2 regions of the Sinobacterium norvegicum genome follow, and region 1 is predicted to be linked to the other one. Evidence: predicted binding sites of a transcription regulator. Region 1 holds the regulator's gene; the other holds the start of a gene.

Evidence for each region. Region 1 encodes FNR, which switches genes on or off when oxygen is low (the NO sensors DNR and NnrR bind a similar motif). Its sites were predicted from a motif close to TTGATNNNNATCAA; they were not measured.
Region 2: L9P87_RS02900 (periplasmic nitrate reductase, NapE protein) is a predicted target of FNR. The motif match lies at 6,172-6,185, and genes of this name have one in related genera.

Annotation. Positions count from the first base shown of each region.
Region 1 is NZ_CAKLPX010000001.1:1,054,687-1,063,282, forward strand. Features, by position in the region: gene L9P87_RS04630 (heavy metal translocating P-type ATPase) at 1-693, shown strand, start outside; gene ccoS (cbb3-type cytochrome oxidase assembly protein CcoS) at 711-914, shown strand; gene L9P87_RS04640 (sulfite exporter TauE/SafE family protein) at 911-1,678, shown strand; gene L9P87_RS04645 (OmpW/AlkL family protein) at 1,933-2,613, opposite strand; gene hemN (oxygen-independent coproporphyrinogen III oxidase) at 2,909-4,303, shown strand; gene fnr (fumarate/nitrate reduction transcriptional regulator Fnr) at 4,420-5,181, shown strand; gene L9P87_RS04660 (TonB-dependent receptor plug domain-containing protein) at 5,523-8,405, shown strand; gene L9P87_RS04665 (hypothetical protein) at 8,465-8,596, shown strand, end outside.
Region 2 is NZ_CAKLPX010000001.1:655,354-663,949, forward strand. Features, by position in the region: gene L9P87_RS02875 (SDR family oxidoreductase) at 1-102, opposite strand, end outside; gene L9P87_RS02880 (NAD(P)/FAD-dependent oxidoreductase) at 323-1,456, opposite strand; gene torD (molecular chaperone TorD) at 1,449-2,087, opposite strand; gene torA (trimethylamine-N-oxide reductase TorA) at 2,087-4,585, opposite strand; gene torC (pentaheme c-type cytochrome TorC) at 4,598-5,776, opposite strand; gene L9P87_RS02900 (periplasmic nitrate reductase, NapE protein) at 5,820-5,990, opposite strand; gene sucD (succinate--CoA ligase subunit alpha) at 6,290-7,171, opposite strand; gene sucC (ADP-forming succinate--CoA ligase subunit beta) at 7,178-8,338, opposite strand; gene lpdA (dihydrolipoyl dehydrogenase) at 8,500-8,596, opposite strand, start outside.

The DNA of each region.
Region 1 (8,596 bases):
AACACGGTATATCGTATCGGCACCGTGGATTTTGTCGAACAATTCTGCCTCGATAAACACGCCCTGGAACAGGCGATTGAACAGCAGCAAGATGATACTGATAGCCAGTTTATTTTCCTGGCCAGCGAGCAACAGTTCATGGGGGTCTTCACCCTCAATGATTATCTGCGCCCCGAGGCCATCGACGCCGTAAGTCAGCTGCAGAGTCTCGGTAAAGAGGTGATTATTCTCTCCGGAGATCCCTCTAATGCTGTACACAGCATTGCTCAACAACTGTCGATCAAACTTGCCATTGGAGCCGCCAACCCCGCCGACAAACTCGCCTATATTGAGCAGCAACAGACAGCGGGGCGACATGTCATTATGGTCGGTGATGGTATTAACGATGTACCGGTACTGGCCGCTGCCGATGTCTCTATTGCCATGACACAGGCTGCAGATCTTGCCCGTACCAACGCCGATTGTATGCTGCTCAACAACAGACTCGACATGGTGCCCGCGTTACTTGACACCGCCGCAGAAACCAAGCGTATTATTCGTCAAAACTTTGCCTGGTCTTTGGGGTACAATGTGCTCACGGTGCCCATTGCCGCCGCCGGCTTGATCCCGCCTTATATCGCCGCCATCGGCATGTCGCTGAGCTCGCTGATTGTTGTCTGCAACGCGCTGCGTCTCTTAAAAACCAAACGTTAACTTTTACAGGTTGCTGTATGGAAAGTATTTATATTCTGATTCCCGTCGCCCTTGGCTTTGCCGGCGTCGGTACCTGGGCTTTTTTCTGGGCCGTCGACAGCGATCAATATGAGGACTTGGATCGCGAGGGCCAGCGCATCCTTTTCGATGACAACAAGAAAGATCAAAAAAATCCACCAAAGACGAGTCAGCAAAACGATAATGACGGAACACCGCAATGAACCCTGAAACAATTGGTACATTATCGGCACTTGCCCTCGGACTCTTTGGCAGCAGCCACTGCATCGGCATGTGTGGAGGCATCAGCGGCGCCTTTGGGCTCGCCAACCCCGCTCAACAGGTCAACAAGAATTTGGCTCTGGCGGTCTCTTTCAACTTGGGCAGGATACTGAGCTATGCCTTAATCGGCTTTATCTTCGGCCTGTTTGGCGCCCTTGCCAGTGATCAGTTCACCGCCATCAGCAATATTATGCGCATAGTTGCCGCCGCACTGTTGGTTCTCATGGGGCTTTATGTGGCCGGCATCAACAGTACGGTGACCGTTGTTGAGAAGCTCGGTAAAGGCGTCTGGCGCCGCCTACAACCGCTGACACGCCGGTTTATACCCGTGACCAGTAACACTTCCGCATTATGCTTGGGTGGGCTCTGGGGATGGCTGCCCTGTGGTTTGGTGTATAGCACGCTCATTTGGGCCGTGAGCAGTGGCTCTGCCGGCCAGTCAGCCTGGCTGATGTTTTGCTTTGGCCTCGGCACACTCCCCGCGATGATCTCGACCACTTTTTTTGCTCAATCCGTGAAACACTGGCTACAGAAAAAATGGCTGCGAGTCATCGCCGGCATAATCATTATTGCCATGGGTGGCCTGACCCTGTCCCACGCCCTGATGGATCATAGTGGTATGGACCACGGGACAATGGACCACAGTAAAATGGACCACAGTAAAATGGATCATCAGTCGATGGATCACAGCAGTATGCAGCATTAATTGACGGGCAAAATAAAGCCGCCGCTATCGGGCTATCGATAGGGCGGCCAAAACACTAAGACCTAGATGATCAGCTCCAGGCTGCTTACCTGTGCTCACTAAGTTATAGCCTCTTCTGACTAAACAACCAGCTTTGCACTAGACCCAAAACCTGTAAAAGCCTTCGACAATATTGCCTTTCGGTATTGGTAGAACGAAAAAACCGCTATTCAAACTCTGTCGAATAGCGGCTGAGTACACCCGTGCTCAAAACTTTAGAACTTGTAACCGAGGTTTAGGCGATAAACCCAAGGATCGAGGTCAGCATTTACCTTAACCACTCCAGCATCAGATTTAATGGTTGCTGTCGTGCTGATATCGGCATACATCACCGAGGCATTTACCAGCCATTTATCACTGATGTAGTAATCCAAGCCCGCCTGTGCCGCCAAACCAAATGAATCATCTAGATCCATCGACGTATTACCCAGGGCCGCATCTAAACCGCTATCAACATCCTCACTAAAGAAGACGGTATAGTTAACACCGACGCCGACATAGGGCTGCCACGGACTATTACTGTCGCCCATGGGATAAAACTGAGCGCTGACTGTCGGCGGTAAATGCTTTACAGAACCTATGTCTGCTCCGGCCATGGCGCCGCCATCGAAGGTTAAATCGTGCTCGAAAGGTGTGGCCGCCAAGACTTCCACGCCCCACTTAGAGCTGAACATATACGTGCCAGAAAAGCCTATTTGTGTATCGTTATTAACGCTGGCCTTACCCAAACCCGCCGCCGCGCCATCAAGCTTGATCTCCCCACTACTTACGTTTGGCGCAACGGTTGCAGCACCAAAGCGAACAATAATGTCACCGGCTTCCAGCGCCTGAGCAGCCGGAGCAATAGAAACGGCGGCAATGGCAGCAACCAAAAGTGTATTCATTTGTGTCTTCATTATTTTTCCCTATATCATCCAAATATGACCAACTGTTAATGGGGCCATTATTAACCCTTTAATAAATAAGGTTATTGCGATGGATCAATAAAAAATGAACAGAAGATATAATCCTTGTAAAATATGTGGGCTTTATACTGTAAACTCGTCTGAATAGATGAGGTGATAGACGTAATGAATTGATATTGCTATACCCATGCTGCTTTTCAGCCCTTCGCTTGATGCAGCGCATTACTATTTATTCACCAACATAGATAATAAACTGTTCATTTTTCATCGCTGGAGCCGATAACCCATGCCCGAAACACAGACCAATATCACACCGACTTGGGACAGTGAGCTAATTAAGAAATACGATGTTTCCGGCCCTCGATATACCTCTTACCCAACAGCCAATTTATTCGGCAGCCAATTCCAGCATCAGCAATATGTGAGCATAGCCGAACAAGACAGCGATAATATCGCACCCATTTCGCTCTATATTCACATTCCTTTTTGTGAAAACATTTGCTACTACTGTGCCTGTAATAAGGTAGTCACCCGCGACCGAAGTAAAAGTCGTGAATACCTCGGCTATCTAGAGCAAGAAATAGCCCTGCGCGGCAAGCTCCATGGCAAACGGCCTGTGACACAGCTCCACTTTGGTGGCGGAACACCGACATTTTTAGCCCCCGCCGAGCTGACTGAATTGATGGTAATGCTGGGGAGGCACTTCAATTTAAGCGACAGTGATAGCCGGGAATATTCCATCGAACTCGACCCCCGCACCATCGACCACGATTATATTGCGCTATTAAAAGGCCTGGGCTTCAACCGCGTCAGTCTCGGCATACAAGACTTTCATCCACCGGTGCAAAAAGCTATCAACCGTGAACAAAGCGTCGAGATGGTCAGTGACTTGATTGATACTCTGCGCAACAATAAATTCGACTCGATTAGCTTCGATTTGATTTACGGTCTGCCCCACCAGTCGGTCAGCTCGTTCAGCGAAACCCTGGCCACCGTTATCAAGCTGAACCCCGACCGCTTGTCCATTTACAATTACGCCCACCTACCCGATCGCTTCAAGACCCAGCGCTCTATCGACCGCCTGACGTTACCGACTGCGCAGGAAAAACTGGAAATCATGGCGCACATTGGCACCACTCTCGATCAGGCGGGTTACGACTACATTGGCATGGATCATTTTGTTAAACCCGACGATGAGCTGGCTAAGGCGAGAAAAAATAAACGTTTACAACGAAATTTCCAGGGCTACTCGACCTGCCTGGCAACGGATTTAATCGGCCTTGGCGTATCATCAATCACCTCACTTTCAGATACTTACAGCCAAAACGAAAAGGACTTAACAAAGTATTACGAGCTTGTAAAGACAGGTCAATTACCTATTGTAAAAGGGTACCCTCTTACTGTAAAAAATACACTACACAGAGAAATTATTATGTCTCTAGCCTGTCAGCTAGAACTTGATATTGTCGCCATCGAACAGCAGTTTGACATTGACCTCAAGCAATTGTTCTCTAATCAGTGGCCACAGTTGCTCGAGTTCGAAGCCGATGGCTTGATTAGCTTAAGCGACAAGCAGCTGGTTGTGAGCGATAAGGGCCGCCTGTTTCTTCGGCAACTTTGTATGGTTTTTGATGAGTACCTCAACATTGGTGACGGTACTCGATTTTCAAAAACCCTGTAGTAGATTGACCCCTGCATTGAGCAGGAACAGTAAAATTTGACGCACGCAGACCTGTCTTCACTCTCATAACAGAGTGCAACAGACTGCTTAGGGAGAGAGACCGGATGCAATCAATCATGGCTGAACAACTCAGTGACAACACCACAACAGCACTTAACTGTCGTGGCAGCGCCTTCCAAACAAAATGCGGTAATTGTCGTCTTAACGCTATTTGTCTGCCTATCGCAGTGCAAGAGCCTGATTTGGACGCCCTAGATACCGTCGTTCATCGCAACAAACCGCTGCGTAAGGGTGACCACGTCTTCCGCGAAAACGATAACTTCAACTCGATCTACGCAATCCGCTCAGGCTTCGTCAAGGCCTACCGCCTCACTGACGACGGCAAAGAGCAGGTCACCGGCTTTTACTTCCCCGGTGAAATAATTGGCATGGACGGCATCAGCCAGAATAAACACAGTATTTCTGCCAAGGCGCTCGAAACTGCCGCCATCTGCGAGATCCCCTTCGATGATATTGAAAGCCTTAGCACCCGCTTCCCATCGATGCAGCGTCACCTATTCTCATTGATGAGTCAGGAGATCATCCAAGATCAACAATTGATTACATTGCTGAGTAAGAACACCGCTGAAGAACGCATCAGCGCTCTGATTCTCTCTATCTCAGACCGTAATGCAGCACGCAAGCTGTCGACAACCTCCTTCAGACTACCTATGTCACGTACCGATATTGGTAACTATTTAGGGCTTACCGTCGAGACCGTCAGCCGTGTATTCAGCCGTTTCCAAAAGAATAATATTCTCGAAGTGAACAATAAAGAGATTACTATTCTTGACCTTGAGGCAATACGCTCTATCATATCTCCACAGCAAGAAGCATAAGCTTCAGCCCACCCCCCCGGGTTGCTCTCGAAAGCGGTCATCTGTATTAACAGATGGCCGTTTTTTTTGTCCAGAATTCAACCAAGAAGAACCCTCTTCTCTCGTTGGCTAGCTCGCCGCCAACCTACACCCTAACAAACCTACAAAGCCGATTTCATCGACTATCAATAGGCAGACATTAGCCCTGTAATCAATTCACAACAGACAGGGTATTCATTATTTCAACATTATTTCCATTTTTTATTTGAGGGAGAGGATGAGCTCTTCGTGGTTATGCTTGAGGGCTAAAAAATAAGCTCGCTGTATTGAAGAAATACACTAAACCATTGAGGAACCTTGGAATGAATCTACAAAAGCCTATGGTGCAAGCTGTCAAGCTAGCGCTGAGCGGTGCATTTTTATCAACCCTAACACTGCCGGTGAGTATCGCTCACGCACAGCAGCCCCAAGCCACTGAAGAAGTTATTGTTACCGGCTCTCGTATCTCGCGTGATGAATTTTCATCATCCAGCCCAATGGCGGTATACAGCGCCGAAGATCTGGCGAAATCAAGCGCCAGCAGCATTGATGAATTTCTGATGAAGACACCAGAATTCACCGGCTCCAGCCTCGGCAATAGCACCAACAACGGCAATAATGGCGGCAAAATGGTCAACCTACGCGGCCTTGGCTATAAGCGTACGTTAGTGCTAATTAACGGTCGCCGTCAGGTCAGCAGCTTTGTTGGCGGCCCCGACGACCTAGGCGCAGTTGATCTGAATACCATTCCAATGGCAATGGTTGAACGTATTGAAGTTCTGAAAGACGGTGCCTCAACAGCTTACGGCTCCGATGCAATTGCCGGTGTGGTTAACATCATTACCCGCAGAACTTTTGACGGCGTTAAGATTGTCGGTGGCGGCGGTGCATATACAGCTGGTGAAGATGGCTTGGACGGCAAGAACAAAGATCTCTCCATCTTAATGGGAACCACTAACGATAAAGGTGGTGTTGCCATTGGCCTGGAGTATCACCAGCAAGAAGAAGTAATCCAGGAAAGTCGAAAGTGGGGCGAGAATGCTACCTGGCCAGTATACGACTCTGCCACTCGCAGCTTTACAGACACCAACCAGGGCTCGTCAAACAGCCGTAAGATCACTGTCAGCGGTGATATCAACGATCAAATCGCTGCCCAGGATCCATCACTGGCAGGCAGCAAGTATATTGTTGATGCCAAAACCGGCAAGACGCGCGCCTTCAACGGCGGCGACACGTACAACTACGCGCCTGTTAATGCCTTAATGACTCCCAACGAGCGCTGGGGCCTCAGCGGCTCAGGTGAATATTTAATTTTTGAACAAAGCCCCCTCGGCGCCATTACCGCCCACGCCGAATTAAGCTACGTCAAACGCACCTCTTCCCAGCGTCTGGCACCTGATGCCTCATTCAGTGTTACTGAATTTAACGGCAACCCCAACGAGTGGGTACCGGCTTCAAACCCTAATAACCCATTTGGTGACAACCCGAATAACGACTGGGGCATCAGTGGCGAAGGCGTACAGATCAACCGCCGCTTTGTCGAATCCGGTGGTCGAGTATTCAACCAAAATGTCGATACTTTCCGCATGAACGTCGGCTTCGAAGGCGCCTTCGATAACGGCATCAACTGGGACTTCAACTACGTCTTTGCTGATAACAGCGAAATTTATGAAACACAGAACTATGGCCGCTTCGATCGCTGGGCTACCGCAGTCGATCCTGATCTCTGTGCTGCCGATCCTGACTGTGCCGCTGTCGGCGTTCTCAACCCCTTCGGCGACTACGGATCAATCAGCAGCGGACAGATGTCCTATCTGTCAGCCGGCTCTCTGAAAGACCAGTATGACACCCAGCTAGAACAGATTACCTTCAACATTAATGGCGATATGCCAGGCCTACCTGCTGGCGACATTGGCTGGGCTTTCGGTATGGAAACGCGGACCGATTCCGCTGAAATTAAACCCGATGAATTCTCTTCTGGCGGTTTAACCACCGGTGGTGCGATCGATGCATTGAAAGGTGACCAAACCGTTGATGAATTCTACGCTGAATTCTTAGTCCCGGTTATCTCTGGTTTACCACTGGCCGAACAGGTCAATGTTGAAGCCTCTGTACGTTACTCTGATTACGATACCAGTGCCGGTGACAATACCAGCTACCGCTTCGGTGTGGACTGGATGTTCAACGAACAATTCTCCGCTCGCAGCGTGGTCTCGACAGGTTTCCGTGCTCCAAACACCGTTGAGCTGTTAACCCAGTCTGTTGATTTCCCCGTGGCAGAAAACTGGTGTGAATTCACCGATCTTCGCAACGACATCAGCGACACTGCCAAAGCTAACTGTGCTGCACTTGGCTACGACGGCATGTATGAGCAGGGCTTTCAATACCAGTCTACCCTCGGTCAAACTGCGACCACCAACAACGACCTTGGTCCTGAAGAGTCTCAGACCTTTACCTTCGGTCTGGTCTGGACACCTGAGATTGTTGAAAACCTGCGCATGAGCGTCGACTACTTCAATATCGAAGTTGATTCTTACATCGAAATGCCTGACATCAACGCCATGTCTTTGGCCTGTATTGAGTCGTCTAACTTTTCAGCGCCGGCCTGTTCACCGTTCTTCTCAGCCTATGGCGCACCGAACAATACCGGCATCGATGATGCCAGCATTGGTGTGACACAGGATGCAGAAACACCGCTGGGCAACCTCGGTACGCTGACCACATCCGGTGTCGACTTCGCTACTGATTACTTCATGGACATCAACTTCCTCAGCGCTCATACCCTGGAAATGGGTCTGTCTGGTACTTGGTTGGGTGAATATGAAAAAGACTTCGGCGAGCTAGGTAGCATCGATTATGTCGGCACTGCCGGCACCGAAGATGTGTTCCCTGAGTTCCGCGTTAACACCAATGTTGGTCTGGTCTCTGACAGCTGGTCTGTACAGTGGAGCATGCGTTGGATGGATGAGGCAGAAGACATCTATCGCCCTGCAGCAATCACCACCGATGCTGTTGCCGAGTCTGTGCTTTATCACGACCTCTACGCCAGCTACAACTACAAGAACCTAGACTTCAGTGTTGGTGTCGATAACGTCACCGATGTTGAGCCTCCGCAGTACCACAGCGGCTTCACCATGCACACAGCACCTGGCGTCTATGACACCATGGGTCGTCGCGCATGGTTCAAGGTTGGCGCTGAATTCTAAACATATGATGTGATAAAAAGGGCGGTATTAACCGCCCTTTTTTTTCGAGGAATTTCACCATGAATAATTATTTATTGATTTTCGGTATTCTCATAGCCAGCGCAAGTGCCGTTGCAGAACGCAATTTCTCCAGCGCCTTCAGTCACTGCAAGAGCATCGAAGAGAGCAGTAACCGGCTCGACTGCTACGAC
Region 2 (8,596 bases), 400 kb from region 1:
CTTAATATCGACAACAATGACCTGATGACCACCATCTAACAATTGCTGCTTAATCGCTGCACCAATACCGGTTGCACCACCGGTCATAGCATAAATTCCCACGCTTTCTCTCCTAAAGTCAGGTTGTTGTACAGCCCATTACTGACTGCAAAATATTATTCTCTTAAGTAACCAAACAAAACGTCGCTGGCACAGCAACAATGCGCCCGCGCAATACCATGGTTTGTCTGGATTCAAATTATATCGACCTCACTATAATTGGCTATTACCATCCGGTAACACCCCATATCGATTATATTATTGCGAATAATGAAGGTTTGCGTCAGCCCAAAAGATCGACAACGTAATCAGCAATGGCCAAGGAGGCCGTCAGACCTGGGGACTCGATGCCATAAAGCATAACGAGACCATGAACACCGTGCTGCAACTCGCCGAGAACACAGAAATCTTGCTCAATCGAACCATCAGGACTGACAGCCTTGGGGCGAATTCCACTATAGGCCGGCATCAATTTTTTGACCTCTAGCGCTGGCCAATAAGTGGATACCTGCTGGGCGAAAGCCAACACGCGGCTCTCGTCAACACCGTATTCCTCTTCTTCAAGCCACTCTACATCAGGCCCAAAACGAAGCCCACCCAGGATATCCACAGTGGCATGGACACCCAACCCATCCTGCTCAGGCAATGGATAGACCAAATGCTGAAATAAGTGGCTGCCTGTATATTGAAAATAGCTGCCTTTACAGAGCTTTTGCTGCCTAACCGCCGATAGAGGAATACCCGTCATCGTTGCCGCCACGTCAGACGCACCGAGACCGGCTGCGTTGATTAACCGATGGCAGTTAACCGTGTATTTACTGGCACCACCAATAGACAGCTCAAAATCATTGCCATCATAAGCCGTTGACAGACATTCCGCATTGAGTACGGCAATACCACCAAGCCGCTGTATATCAGCCAGAAGAGACAATGCATAGGCGGCACTATCAAAAATTCCAGTATTGGCTGAGTAAATAGCGGACTGCGCTATTACACCTGCGGGTAGGCCATCAATAGGTGGCCGCTCAATCAGAGCCAATCCTTCGACACCATTGTTTAAGCCCTGCTGGTGGAGTGCCTTCAATGCCTCAAACTGCGTCATAGTCGAGGCGATGATATACTTGCCGATGCGATTAAACGCGATATTATTAGCCGCTAGGTAACGATATAATTTCTCGGCACCAGCGACACAAAGCTGCGCCTTGAGGCTGCCGGTTGGGTAGTAGATTCCCGCGTGAATGACTTCAGAATTACGCGCCGATGTCGCTGTGCAGAATGCGTTGGCTTTCTCTAACACAACCACTTCATCGCCTGCCAACAAGAGCGCTCGAGCAATAGCCAAGCCAACAATACCACCACCAATGACTACCGTCTGAGCATCTACAGTATTTAAGTCAGGCGTAGCCCGGCTAACCATCTCTAAGCCACTGTTTATCCAACTGCAACCACAGACCATAAAACTTGGCTAAACAAACGTAAAAACCACCTTGGTCAAAGCGTTCAATCTGAGTACTGAAATCGTCCTGCCACGACAGTAAATAGTCTGTCATAAACTGCTGCTGTTGAGCGCCGCTGCCCTGCTGACAAAGCTCTGCCATATAGGCTAACAACACACCAATATGATCCGCAGGCTCGGGAAAACTCTTATCAACCTCAAACCCCATAGTCTTGAGGTTTACCACAATATGTTGATGCATCGGACCAAACAATGGCGGGTCTTCACCACTGTCTAACCTCTGTAAATAAGCACCGGCATAGGGAGAGACACAGAACTTTCCGGCAACAATAAAAAGGCCACAGTAATCTGCTGCCAAATGCAATCGTTGCTCCTCCGTCAGTATCCCCTTAAGCCTGTCCTGCAACGCTAAGCTGGTGTCACGCAACTCTGGCTGAAAGCTAAGTTGGCGAAACAGTAACTCGCCCTCCTCGCCCTGTAACAACGCTAACGATTGGCTTTCTATTTCCCGGCTGAACAATGAGGACAGCCATCGGTAAATCATTGCTCGAGCATTATTTTGTTGCTGCTCGAGCGCTGCTACTTCGACCATTATATCTTTATCTCAACCGGTCCGGAGAACGATGCAACCTCAGGCAATTTACCCTTAAATTTCTCGAACTGGACGTTACAGGTGTAGGCCGAACAGGCTTGAGCCAACTTAGAAGAGCCAATATCCATGGTCAGTGTATTGGGGTCGCCATAGCTACACAGCGCACCGATTTCACTGCCCCCCTCCTTACGACCATCTTTACCGACCGGCCCATACCAAGCGCCCTCTTCAATGCGCAGTACACCGGGCGGGAAGTTGTCGGAGACAACAGCACCAGCAAGCAACTGACCACGGTCATTAAACACCCTCACCACATCGCCTGGCTTGATGCCTCGCTGCTTAGCGTCATCGGGATTGATATAGCAGGGTTCTCGGCCTTGAACAGCATAGCTGTTGCGATACTCTTCTGACTCACACATCTGCGAGTGCAGGCGATGGTTAGGGTGACAGCTCTGCATCCAAACAGGGTGTTTATCAGAGCCTGGGCCGCCATGGCTACGCTCAGCCTTCTCCATCCACATTGGGTGCCCCTGACAGTCATCATAGCCAAAGCTGGCAATCTTACGACTAAAGACCTCAATCAAACCAGAGGGTGTGCCCAGCGGGTGAAATTCAGGGTCTTTACGGAAATCGGCTTGACGCGTCCAGGTCTCCCCCTCACCAAAGTGCACATAGCCCTGCTGCCAAAAGGTGTCAAAGTCCGGCATTTCAAACTTGCCCTCATTGGCCGCTTTACAATCGTTATAGAGCATTTTTAACCAGTCAAACTCATCCATTCCACGACTGTATTCTTTGTCTTTGCCCGGGCCTAAAACACTGGCAAAACGCGTGAAAATCTCAAAGTCTGACAGGCTATCGAACAGCGGTTCGACCATTTTTTGCATCGCGATAACTCCGCGGCCAGCATAGGCACCGTAGACATCGAGATCATTGCGCTCAAGCGTGGTACAGGCAGGTAAAACTATATCGGAAAAACGCGCCGTCGCCGTCCAGTTAACCTCTACCGTCACCACAGCCTCTAACTTATGAAAGGCTTTTTTCATCCGGTTACGATCTTGGTGATGACTCCACGGATTATTACCCGAGAAAACCATCATCTTAATATCGGGCAAGGTGACCTTGGAACCATTGGCATCAATAACCTTGCCGGGTTCCAAAATGGCATCAATAAAACGAGCCACGGGAATGGTATTACTGAAACCTTTAAAATCTGTACTGGGATATAGTGGCTTTTGGTCTTCATCTAAATTTCTGGGAAAAGCGCCCGGCGCCGCAGCACCAGTGGCAGGTACACCAATTGAGCTATAGTGATGACCGTAGGAAATACCACCACCGGGCAAGCCAATCTGACCCAGCATCGTCGCTATAACAGCGCCCATCCAATAGGGTTGCTCTCCATGCTGTTGACGCTGAATACACCACCCCATAAGGATCTGAGTGCGGTCTTTTGCCATGAGTTCAGCAAGTTCTATAATTTGCTGTTCGCTGACACCACAGATTTCTGACGCCCAGGCCGGAGTCTTCTTAACGCCGTCGCTCTCCCCGGTAAGATAGGGGACAAAACGCTCAAAACCTAGGCTGTAACCCTCAATAAACTCTTCATCGTGTAGCTTATTAGTATAGAGGTGGTAGGCCATGCCCAACATCATCGGCACATCGGTCTGTGGGTTGACATAAATGCGCTCAGAACCCAGATACTCCTGGGTTTTAGAGACTACCGGGTCGATGTGAATAACGCGTATTTCACCGGCCGCGACCCTCTCCTTCAATTGTGCCAAATATTCAAAGGATTCATGGGTTTCAGTGTTCCAGCCAACCTGCAGGTTTTTTACCGGATCATTGGCCCACATTACAATGGTCTTGGCATTTTCAAGAATTAATGGCCAGGAGGTACCCTGGGCATAAACCTCAGTGGTGCCGAGGATGTAAGGCATGATGGTCTGACCAGCGCCGGTCGAATAATCGCCGATTTTCTTCACATAATCACCGTGCATCGAGACTGCACGCTGCATGTGGCTGGTACAGCTATGGAGCTGACCAACGGCACGCCAGCCGGTCTGACCCGCGTGCAAGCCAGAAGGGCCATAGTTGGTTTGAACCTCATCCAGAGACTGCTTAAATAAATTCAGCGCCTGATCCCAGGTCACTCTTACGAAGCGGCAATCGCCACGTTGCGTGGTGTCTGATTTATGGCCATTGAGTAGAAAATCCAAACGTACCATTGGATAGCGAACTCGAGATGGGTTATACACCAAGCCTCGCACACCGTTAATCATATCCGTTGGATATTTGTCCCTTTCGAAGGGCACAACCTGATCAATCACGCCATTCTTACGACTCATTTTAAAAGCACCCCAGTGGGTGCCCGTGGTCAGCCATTCTTGCTCTGGTTTCTCGTCCGCCAAAGCAGACAGCGGTGCCAAAACAGAAGTGCCAGTCAATGCCGCAGCAGAAGAACCTACTAAACCCTTGAGGAAATCACGTCTAATTATCGTCATAAGGCCTCCTTATTAATGTTTTTCATCGGAAAAAGTGGACGAGTGCTGCTGCAAATATTTCTGCACCAGAGCCTGCGTATCTTGATCGAAGTTGACGAAGGCCAGCATCCCCTGGAACATACCAGGCCAGGTATTGGCATCGAAGTGTGCCTCAGCAGGCTGGGTATGACACACCGAACAGGCCGTGCTGTAGGTAGACTTAGCGTAGTCCCACAGCGGCTGTACATCGGCCAGCATGTAGTCGGCATCGGTCCAAATAGTCAGCTCTACCCGCTCCCAGGTTAGACCCGTCAGTGGGTCTTCTTTTTCTTCGAACACACTGATCACACCGTCAGTCTTCGCCGCATCCATCGTCAACTGCGCAGAGTTCATGTTGATACCAAAATCGAAATAAATGACCCGTCCGGCACCGATCCGTTTACGCCAACCATCAACATGCAACTTAATTCGTTCACCACTGGAATCGATGACCGTGACCTTGGTAGCAATATTCAACAAGCCCGCTTCAACATCGGTATCAGCCGATAAATATAGCGGCTTGGTCAACGAGCTGTAATAACTGGCATCGTTGTCAAAACTTCTGGGGCCACTGCCCACCTCGGCAATTAACTGTGGCGCGCGCGAGGCCCCCATGTCGGGTAGATGGTGGGCAATACCCTTGTGGCAGTCGATACAGCTTTGATCATTTTCAGCCGCTCGCTTCATTTGCTTCTGAGCCAGCTTCGACATATCTTCCCATTTCATCGAATCATAGCTATGGCACTGTTTACACTCCAAAGAGCCGTTGGCATCAAAACGTGCCCATTCATGGCTGGCTAATTCAAGGCGCTTCTCTAAGAATTTTTCACGGGTGTCGATGGCACCGGTCAATTTTGCAAACACCTCTTTGGAGGCCTGCATCTTCCGGGCGATTTTATTGGTCCAGTTGTGAGGAACATGACAGTCCGGACAGGTCGCTCGAACACCAGAACTGTTCGAATAGTGGACGGTTGATTTGAGTTCTTCGTAAACGTTGTCACCCATCTCGTGACAACTGATACAGAATTTTTCTGTGTTGGTGACCTCAAGCGCAGTATTAAACCCACCCCAGAAAATCACACCCATAATAAACGCTGACAGCGCAATGGTGCCAAGGGTTAGATGCTTGGCCGGCGTCGTCAATGAGCGCCAAATATTCTTCATCCAGTTCATGCTCTGGTTTCCTCTTTAAGCTGAATAGTTGTATTCGGTATCGCTACATACCGTGACCAGGAGGGCCTAATATTATTTGCATAATCCAAATAATAAAGCCGTAGCCTCCGACACCTATAATGCTGAGGATTGGAAAGAGGAAAACCGCGATAAAGGCCAGCGCCTTCAACTCATCTTTCTTTTCTTGCTGCTCAGTTAACGTCTCATCCTGCATGATTCACTCACCCTTAAAGCTGTGTTACTACCAAGTAAAGCTATACCTGATAGGGCCTAGTATTAGATTTCTTTATCTTCGCCGCAATTATAAAAATAGCCGTCCATGTAGCCATTGTCATCAAAATACAGGAAACCAGTCAAAAATCAGCGCCATCATAACCGCGTCAACATTTAAGCCACTGACGTGTATCAAGTTACCAGATATTAAAAATAAATCATACATCGGCATTCAGCGTTCTACAGGCACAAAAAAAGCCGCTAAGAAGCGGCTTTTTTTAATGTGAACTTAAGCAAATATTATGCTTTTGTCCAACCAGTGATCTCAGAAAGAGCATCGCCGATTTGCGCGAGAGAGCGGACAGTTTTAACACCGGCGTCTTCAAGTGCAGCAAACTTTTCATCAGCAGTACCAGCACCGCCAGAGATGATTGCGCCAGCGTGACCCATACGTTTACCAGCAGGTGCAGTAACACCGGCAATGTAAGAGACAACAGGCTTAGTAACATTAGCTTTGATGTAAGCTGCCGCCTCTTCTTCAGCAGTACCACCAATCTCACCGATCATAACAATCGCTTCGGTCTGTGGATCGTTCTGGAACATTTCCAGTACATCGATGAAGTTAGTGCCTGGGATTGGATCGCCACCGATACCAACACAGGTAGACTGACCAAAACCGTAGTCGGTGGTCTGCTTAACTGCTTCATAAGTTAGTGTACCTGAACGTGATACGATACCAACCTTACCTGGCAAGTGAATGTGACCTGGCATGATGCCGATCTTACACTCGCCCGGTGTGATAACACCTGGGCAGTTAGGGCCGATTAAGCGTACGCCTAGCTCGTCACACTTAACTTTACACTCAAGCATATCCAATACAGGAATGTGCTCAGTGATAGTTACGATTAACTTGATACCAGCGTTAGCAGCTTCAAGGATTGAATCCTTACAGAAAGGAGCAGGAACGTAGATAACAGATGCATCAGCACCGGTTGCCTCAACAGCTTCAGCAACAGTGTTAAACACTGGTAGACCTAAGTGTTCAGTGCCGCCCTTGCCTGGTGTAACACCACCAACCATTTGCGTACCGTAAGCAATTGCTTGCTCAGAGTGAAAAGTACCCTGGCCGCCAGTGAAACCCTGACAGATGACTTTAGTATCTTTATTTATTAATACAGACATTGATAATTACCCCGCCGCCTTAACTGCTTGCTCAGCAGCATCAGTCAGACTTGTTGCTGCAATGATGTCCAGGCCAGAGTTCTTAAGAACTTCTTTACCCAAATCAGCGTTAGTACCTTCCAAACGAACAACAACAGGAACCGTAACACCAACTTCTTTAACTGCGCCAATGATGCCTTCAGCAATCATGTCGCAACGTACGATACCGCCGAAGATGTTAACCAATACACACTTAACTTTTTCATCAGACAAAATAAGTTTGAATGCATGAGCAACACGCTCTTTCGTTGCGCCGCCACCTACGTCAAGGAAGTTAGCTGGGTTGCCACCGTGTAGGGCAACGATATCCATAGTACCCATAGCCAGACCAGCACCGTTAACCATGCAGCCGATGTTGCCATCAAGTGCTACGTAGTTAAGATCCCACTGAGCAGCCTCTGCTTCACGAGCATCTTCCTGCGAAGGATCGTTCATATCGGCAATCGCTTTCTGACGATACAGAGAGTTGCCATCGACGCCCAGTTTGGCGTCTAGACAGTGAAGGTCACCGTCTTCTTTAATCACAAGAGGGTTGATCTCGATAAGGGCAAGATCTTTCTCTTCAAACAACTTAGCCAGACCCATGAAGATCTTAACAAATTGGCCAACTTGAGTTTTGTTGAGACCTAGCTTGAACGCCAGCTCACGACCTTGGTATGGCTGCGCGCCAACCAATGGATCGATTTCACACTTAAGAATCTTTTCAGGCGTCTCGTGTGCAACAGTTTCGATTTCAACGCCACCTTCAGTAGATGCCATGAAAACGATACGACGAGATGAACGGTCAACAACCGCGCCTAGGTATAACTCGTCAGCGATATCGGTACAGGTTTCTACTAGAATTTTAGAAACTGGCTGACCATTTTCGTCCGTTTGAAAAGTCACTAGGTTCTTACCTAACCACTGTTCAGCGAAAGCTTTTGCTTCGTCGGCAGACTTGATGAGCTTAACGCCACCCGCCTTACCGCGACCACCAGCGTGGACCTGGGCTTTAACAACCCACATATCACCGCCGATTTTTTGAGTTGCTGCTGCAGCTTCTTCTGGAGTATCGCAAGCGAAACCCTGAGAAACTGGCAGTCCGTATTCAGCAAACAACTGCTTGCCTTGATACTCATGCAGATTCATATCTTATTACCGTTTTTTATGTGCTGACAATCAGCACCTCACTCTTTCTTGCACTACCCCGATTTTATATATTTATCGAAATAGCGCCCCCAAGACAACCAATGCCTACTAAAAGCTGCACCGATTGTCCCGTTTATTGACGCAATGCGCAAATAAATTCGTTATTTTTTACGCTTTTTCTTATTACCAATATGTATGGCGTGACCATCGGCCGCCAAAGCTGCCTCGTGGACCGCCTCAGACAGCGTTGGGTGACCG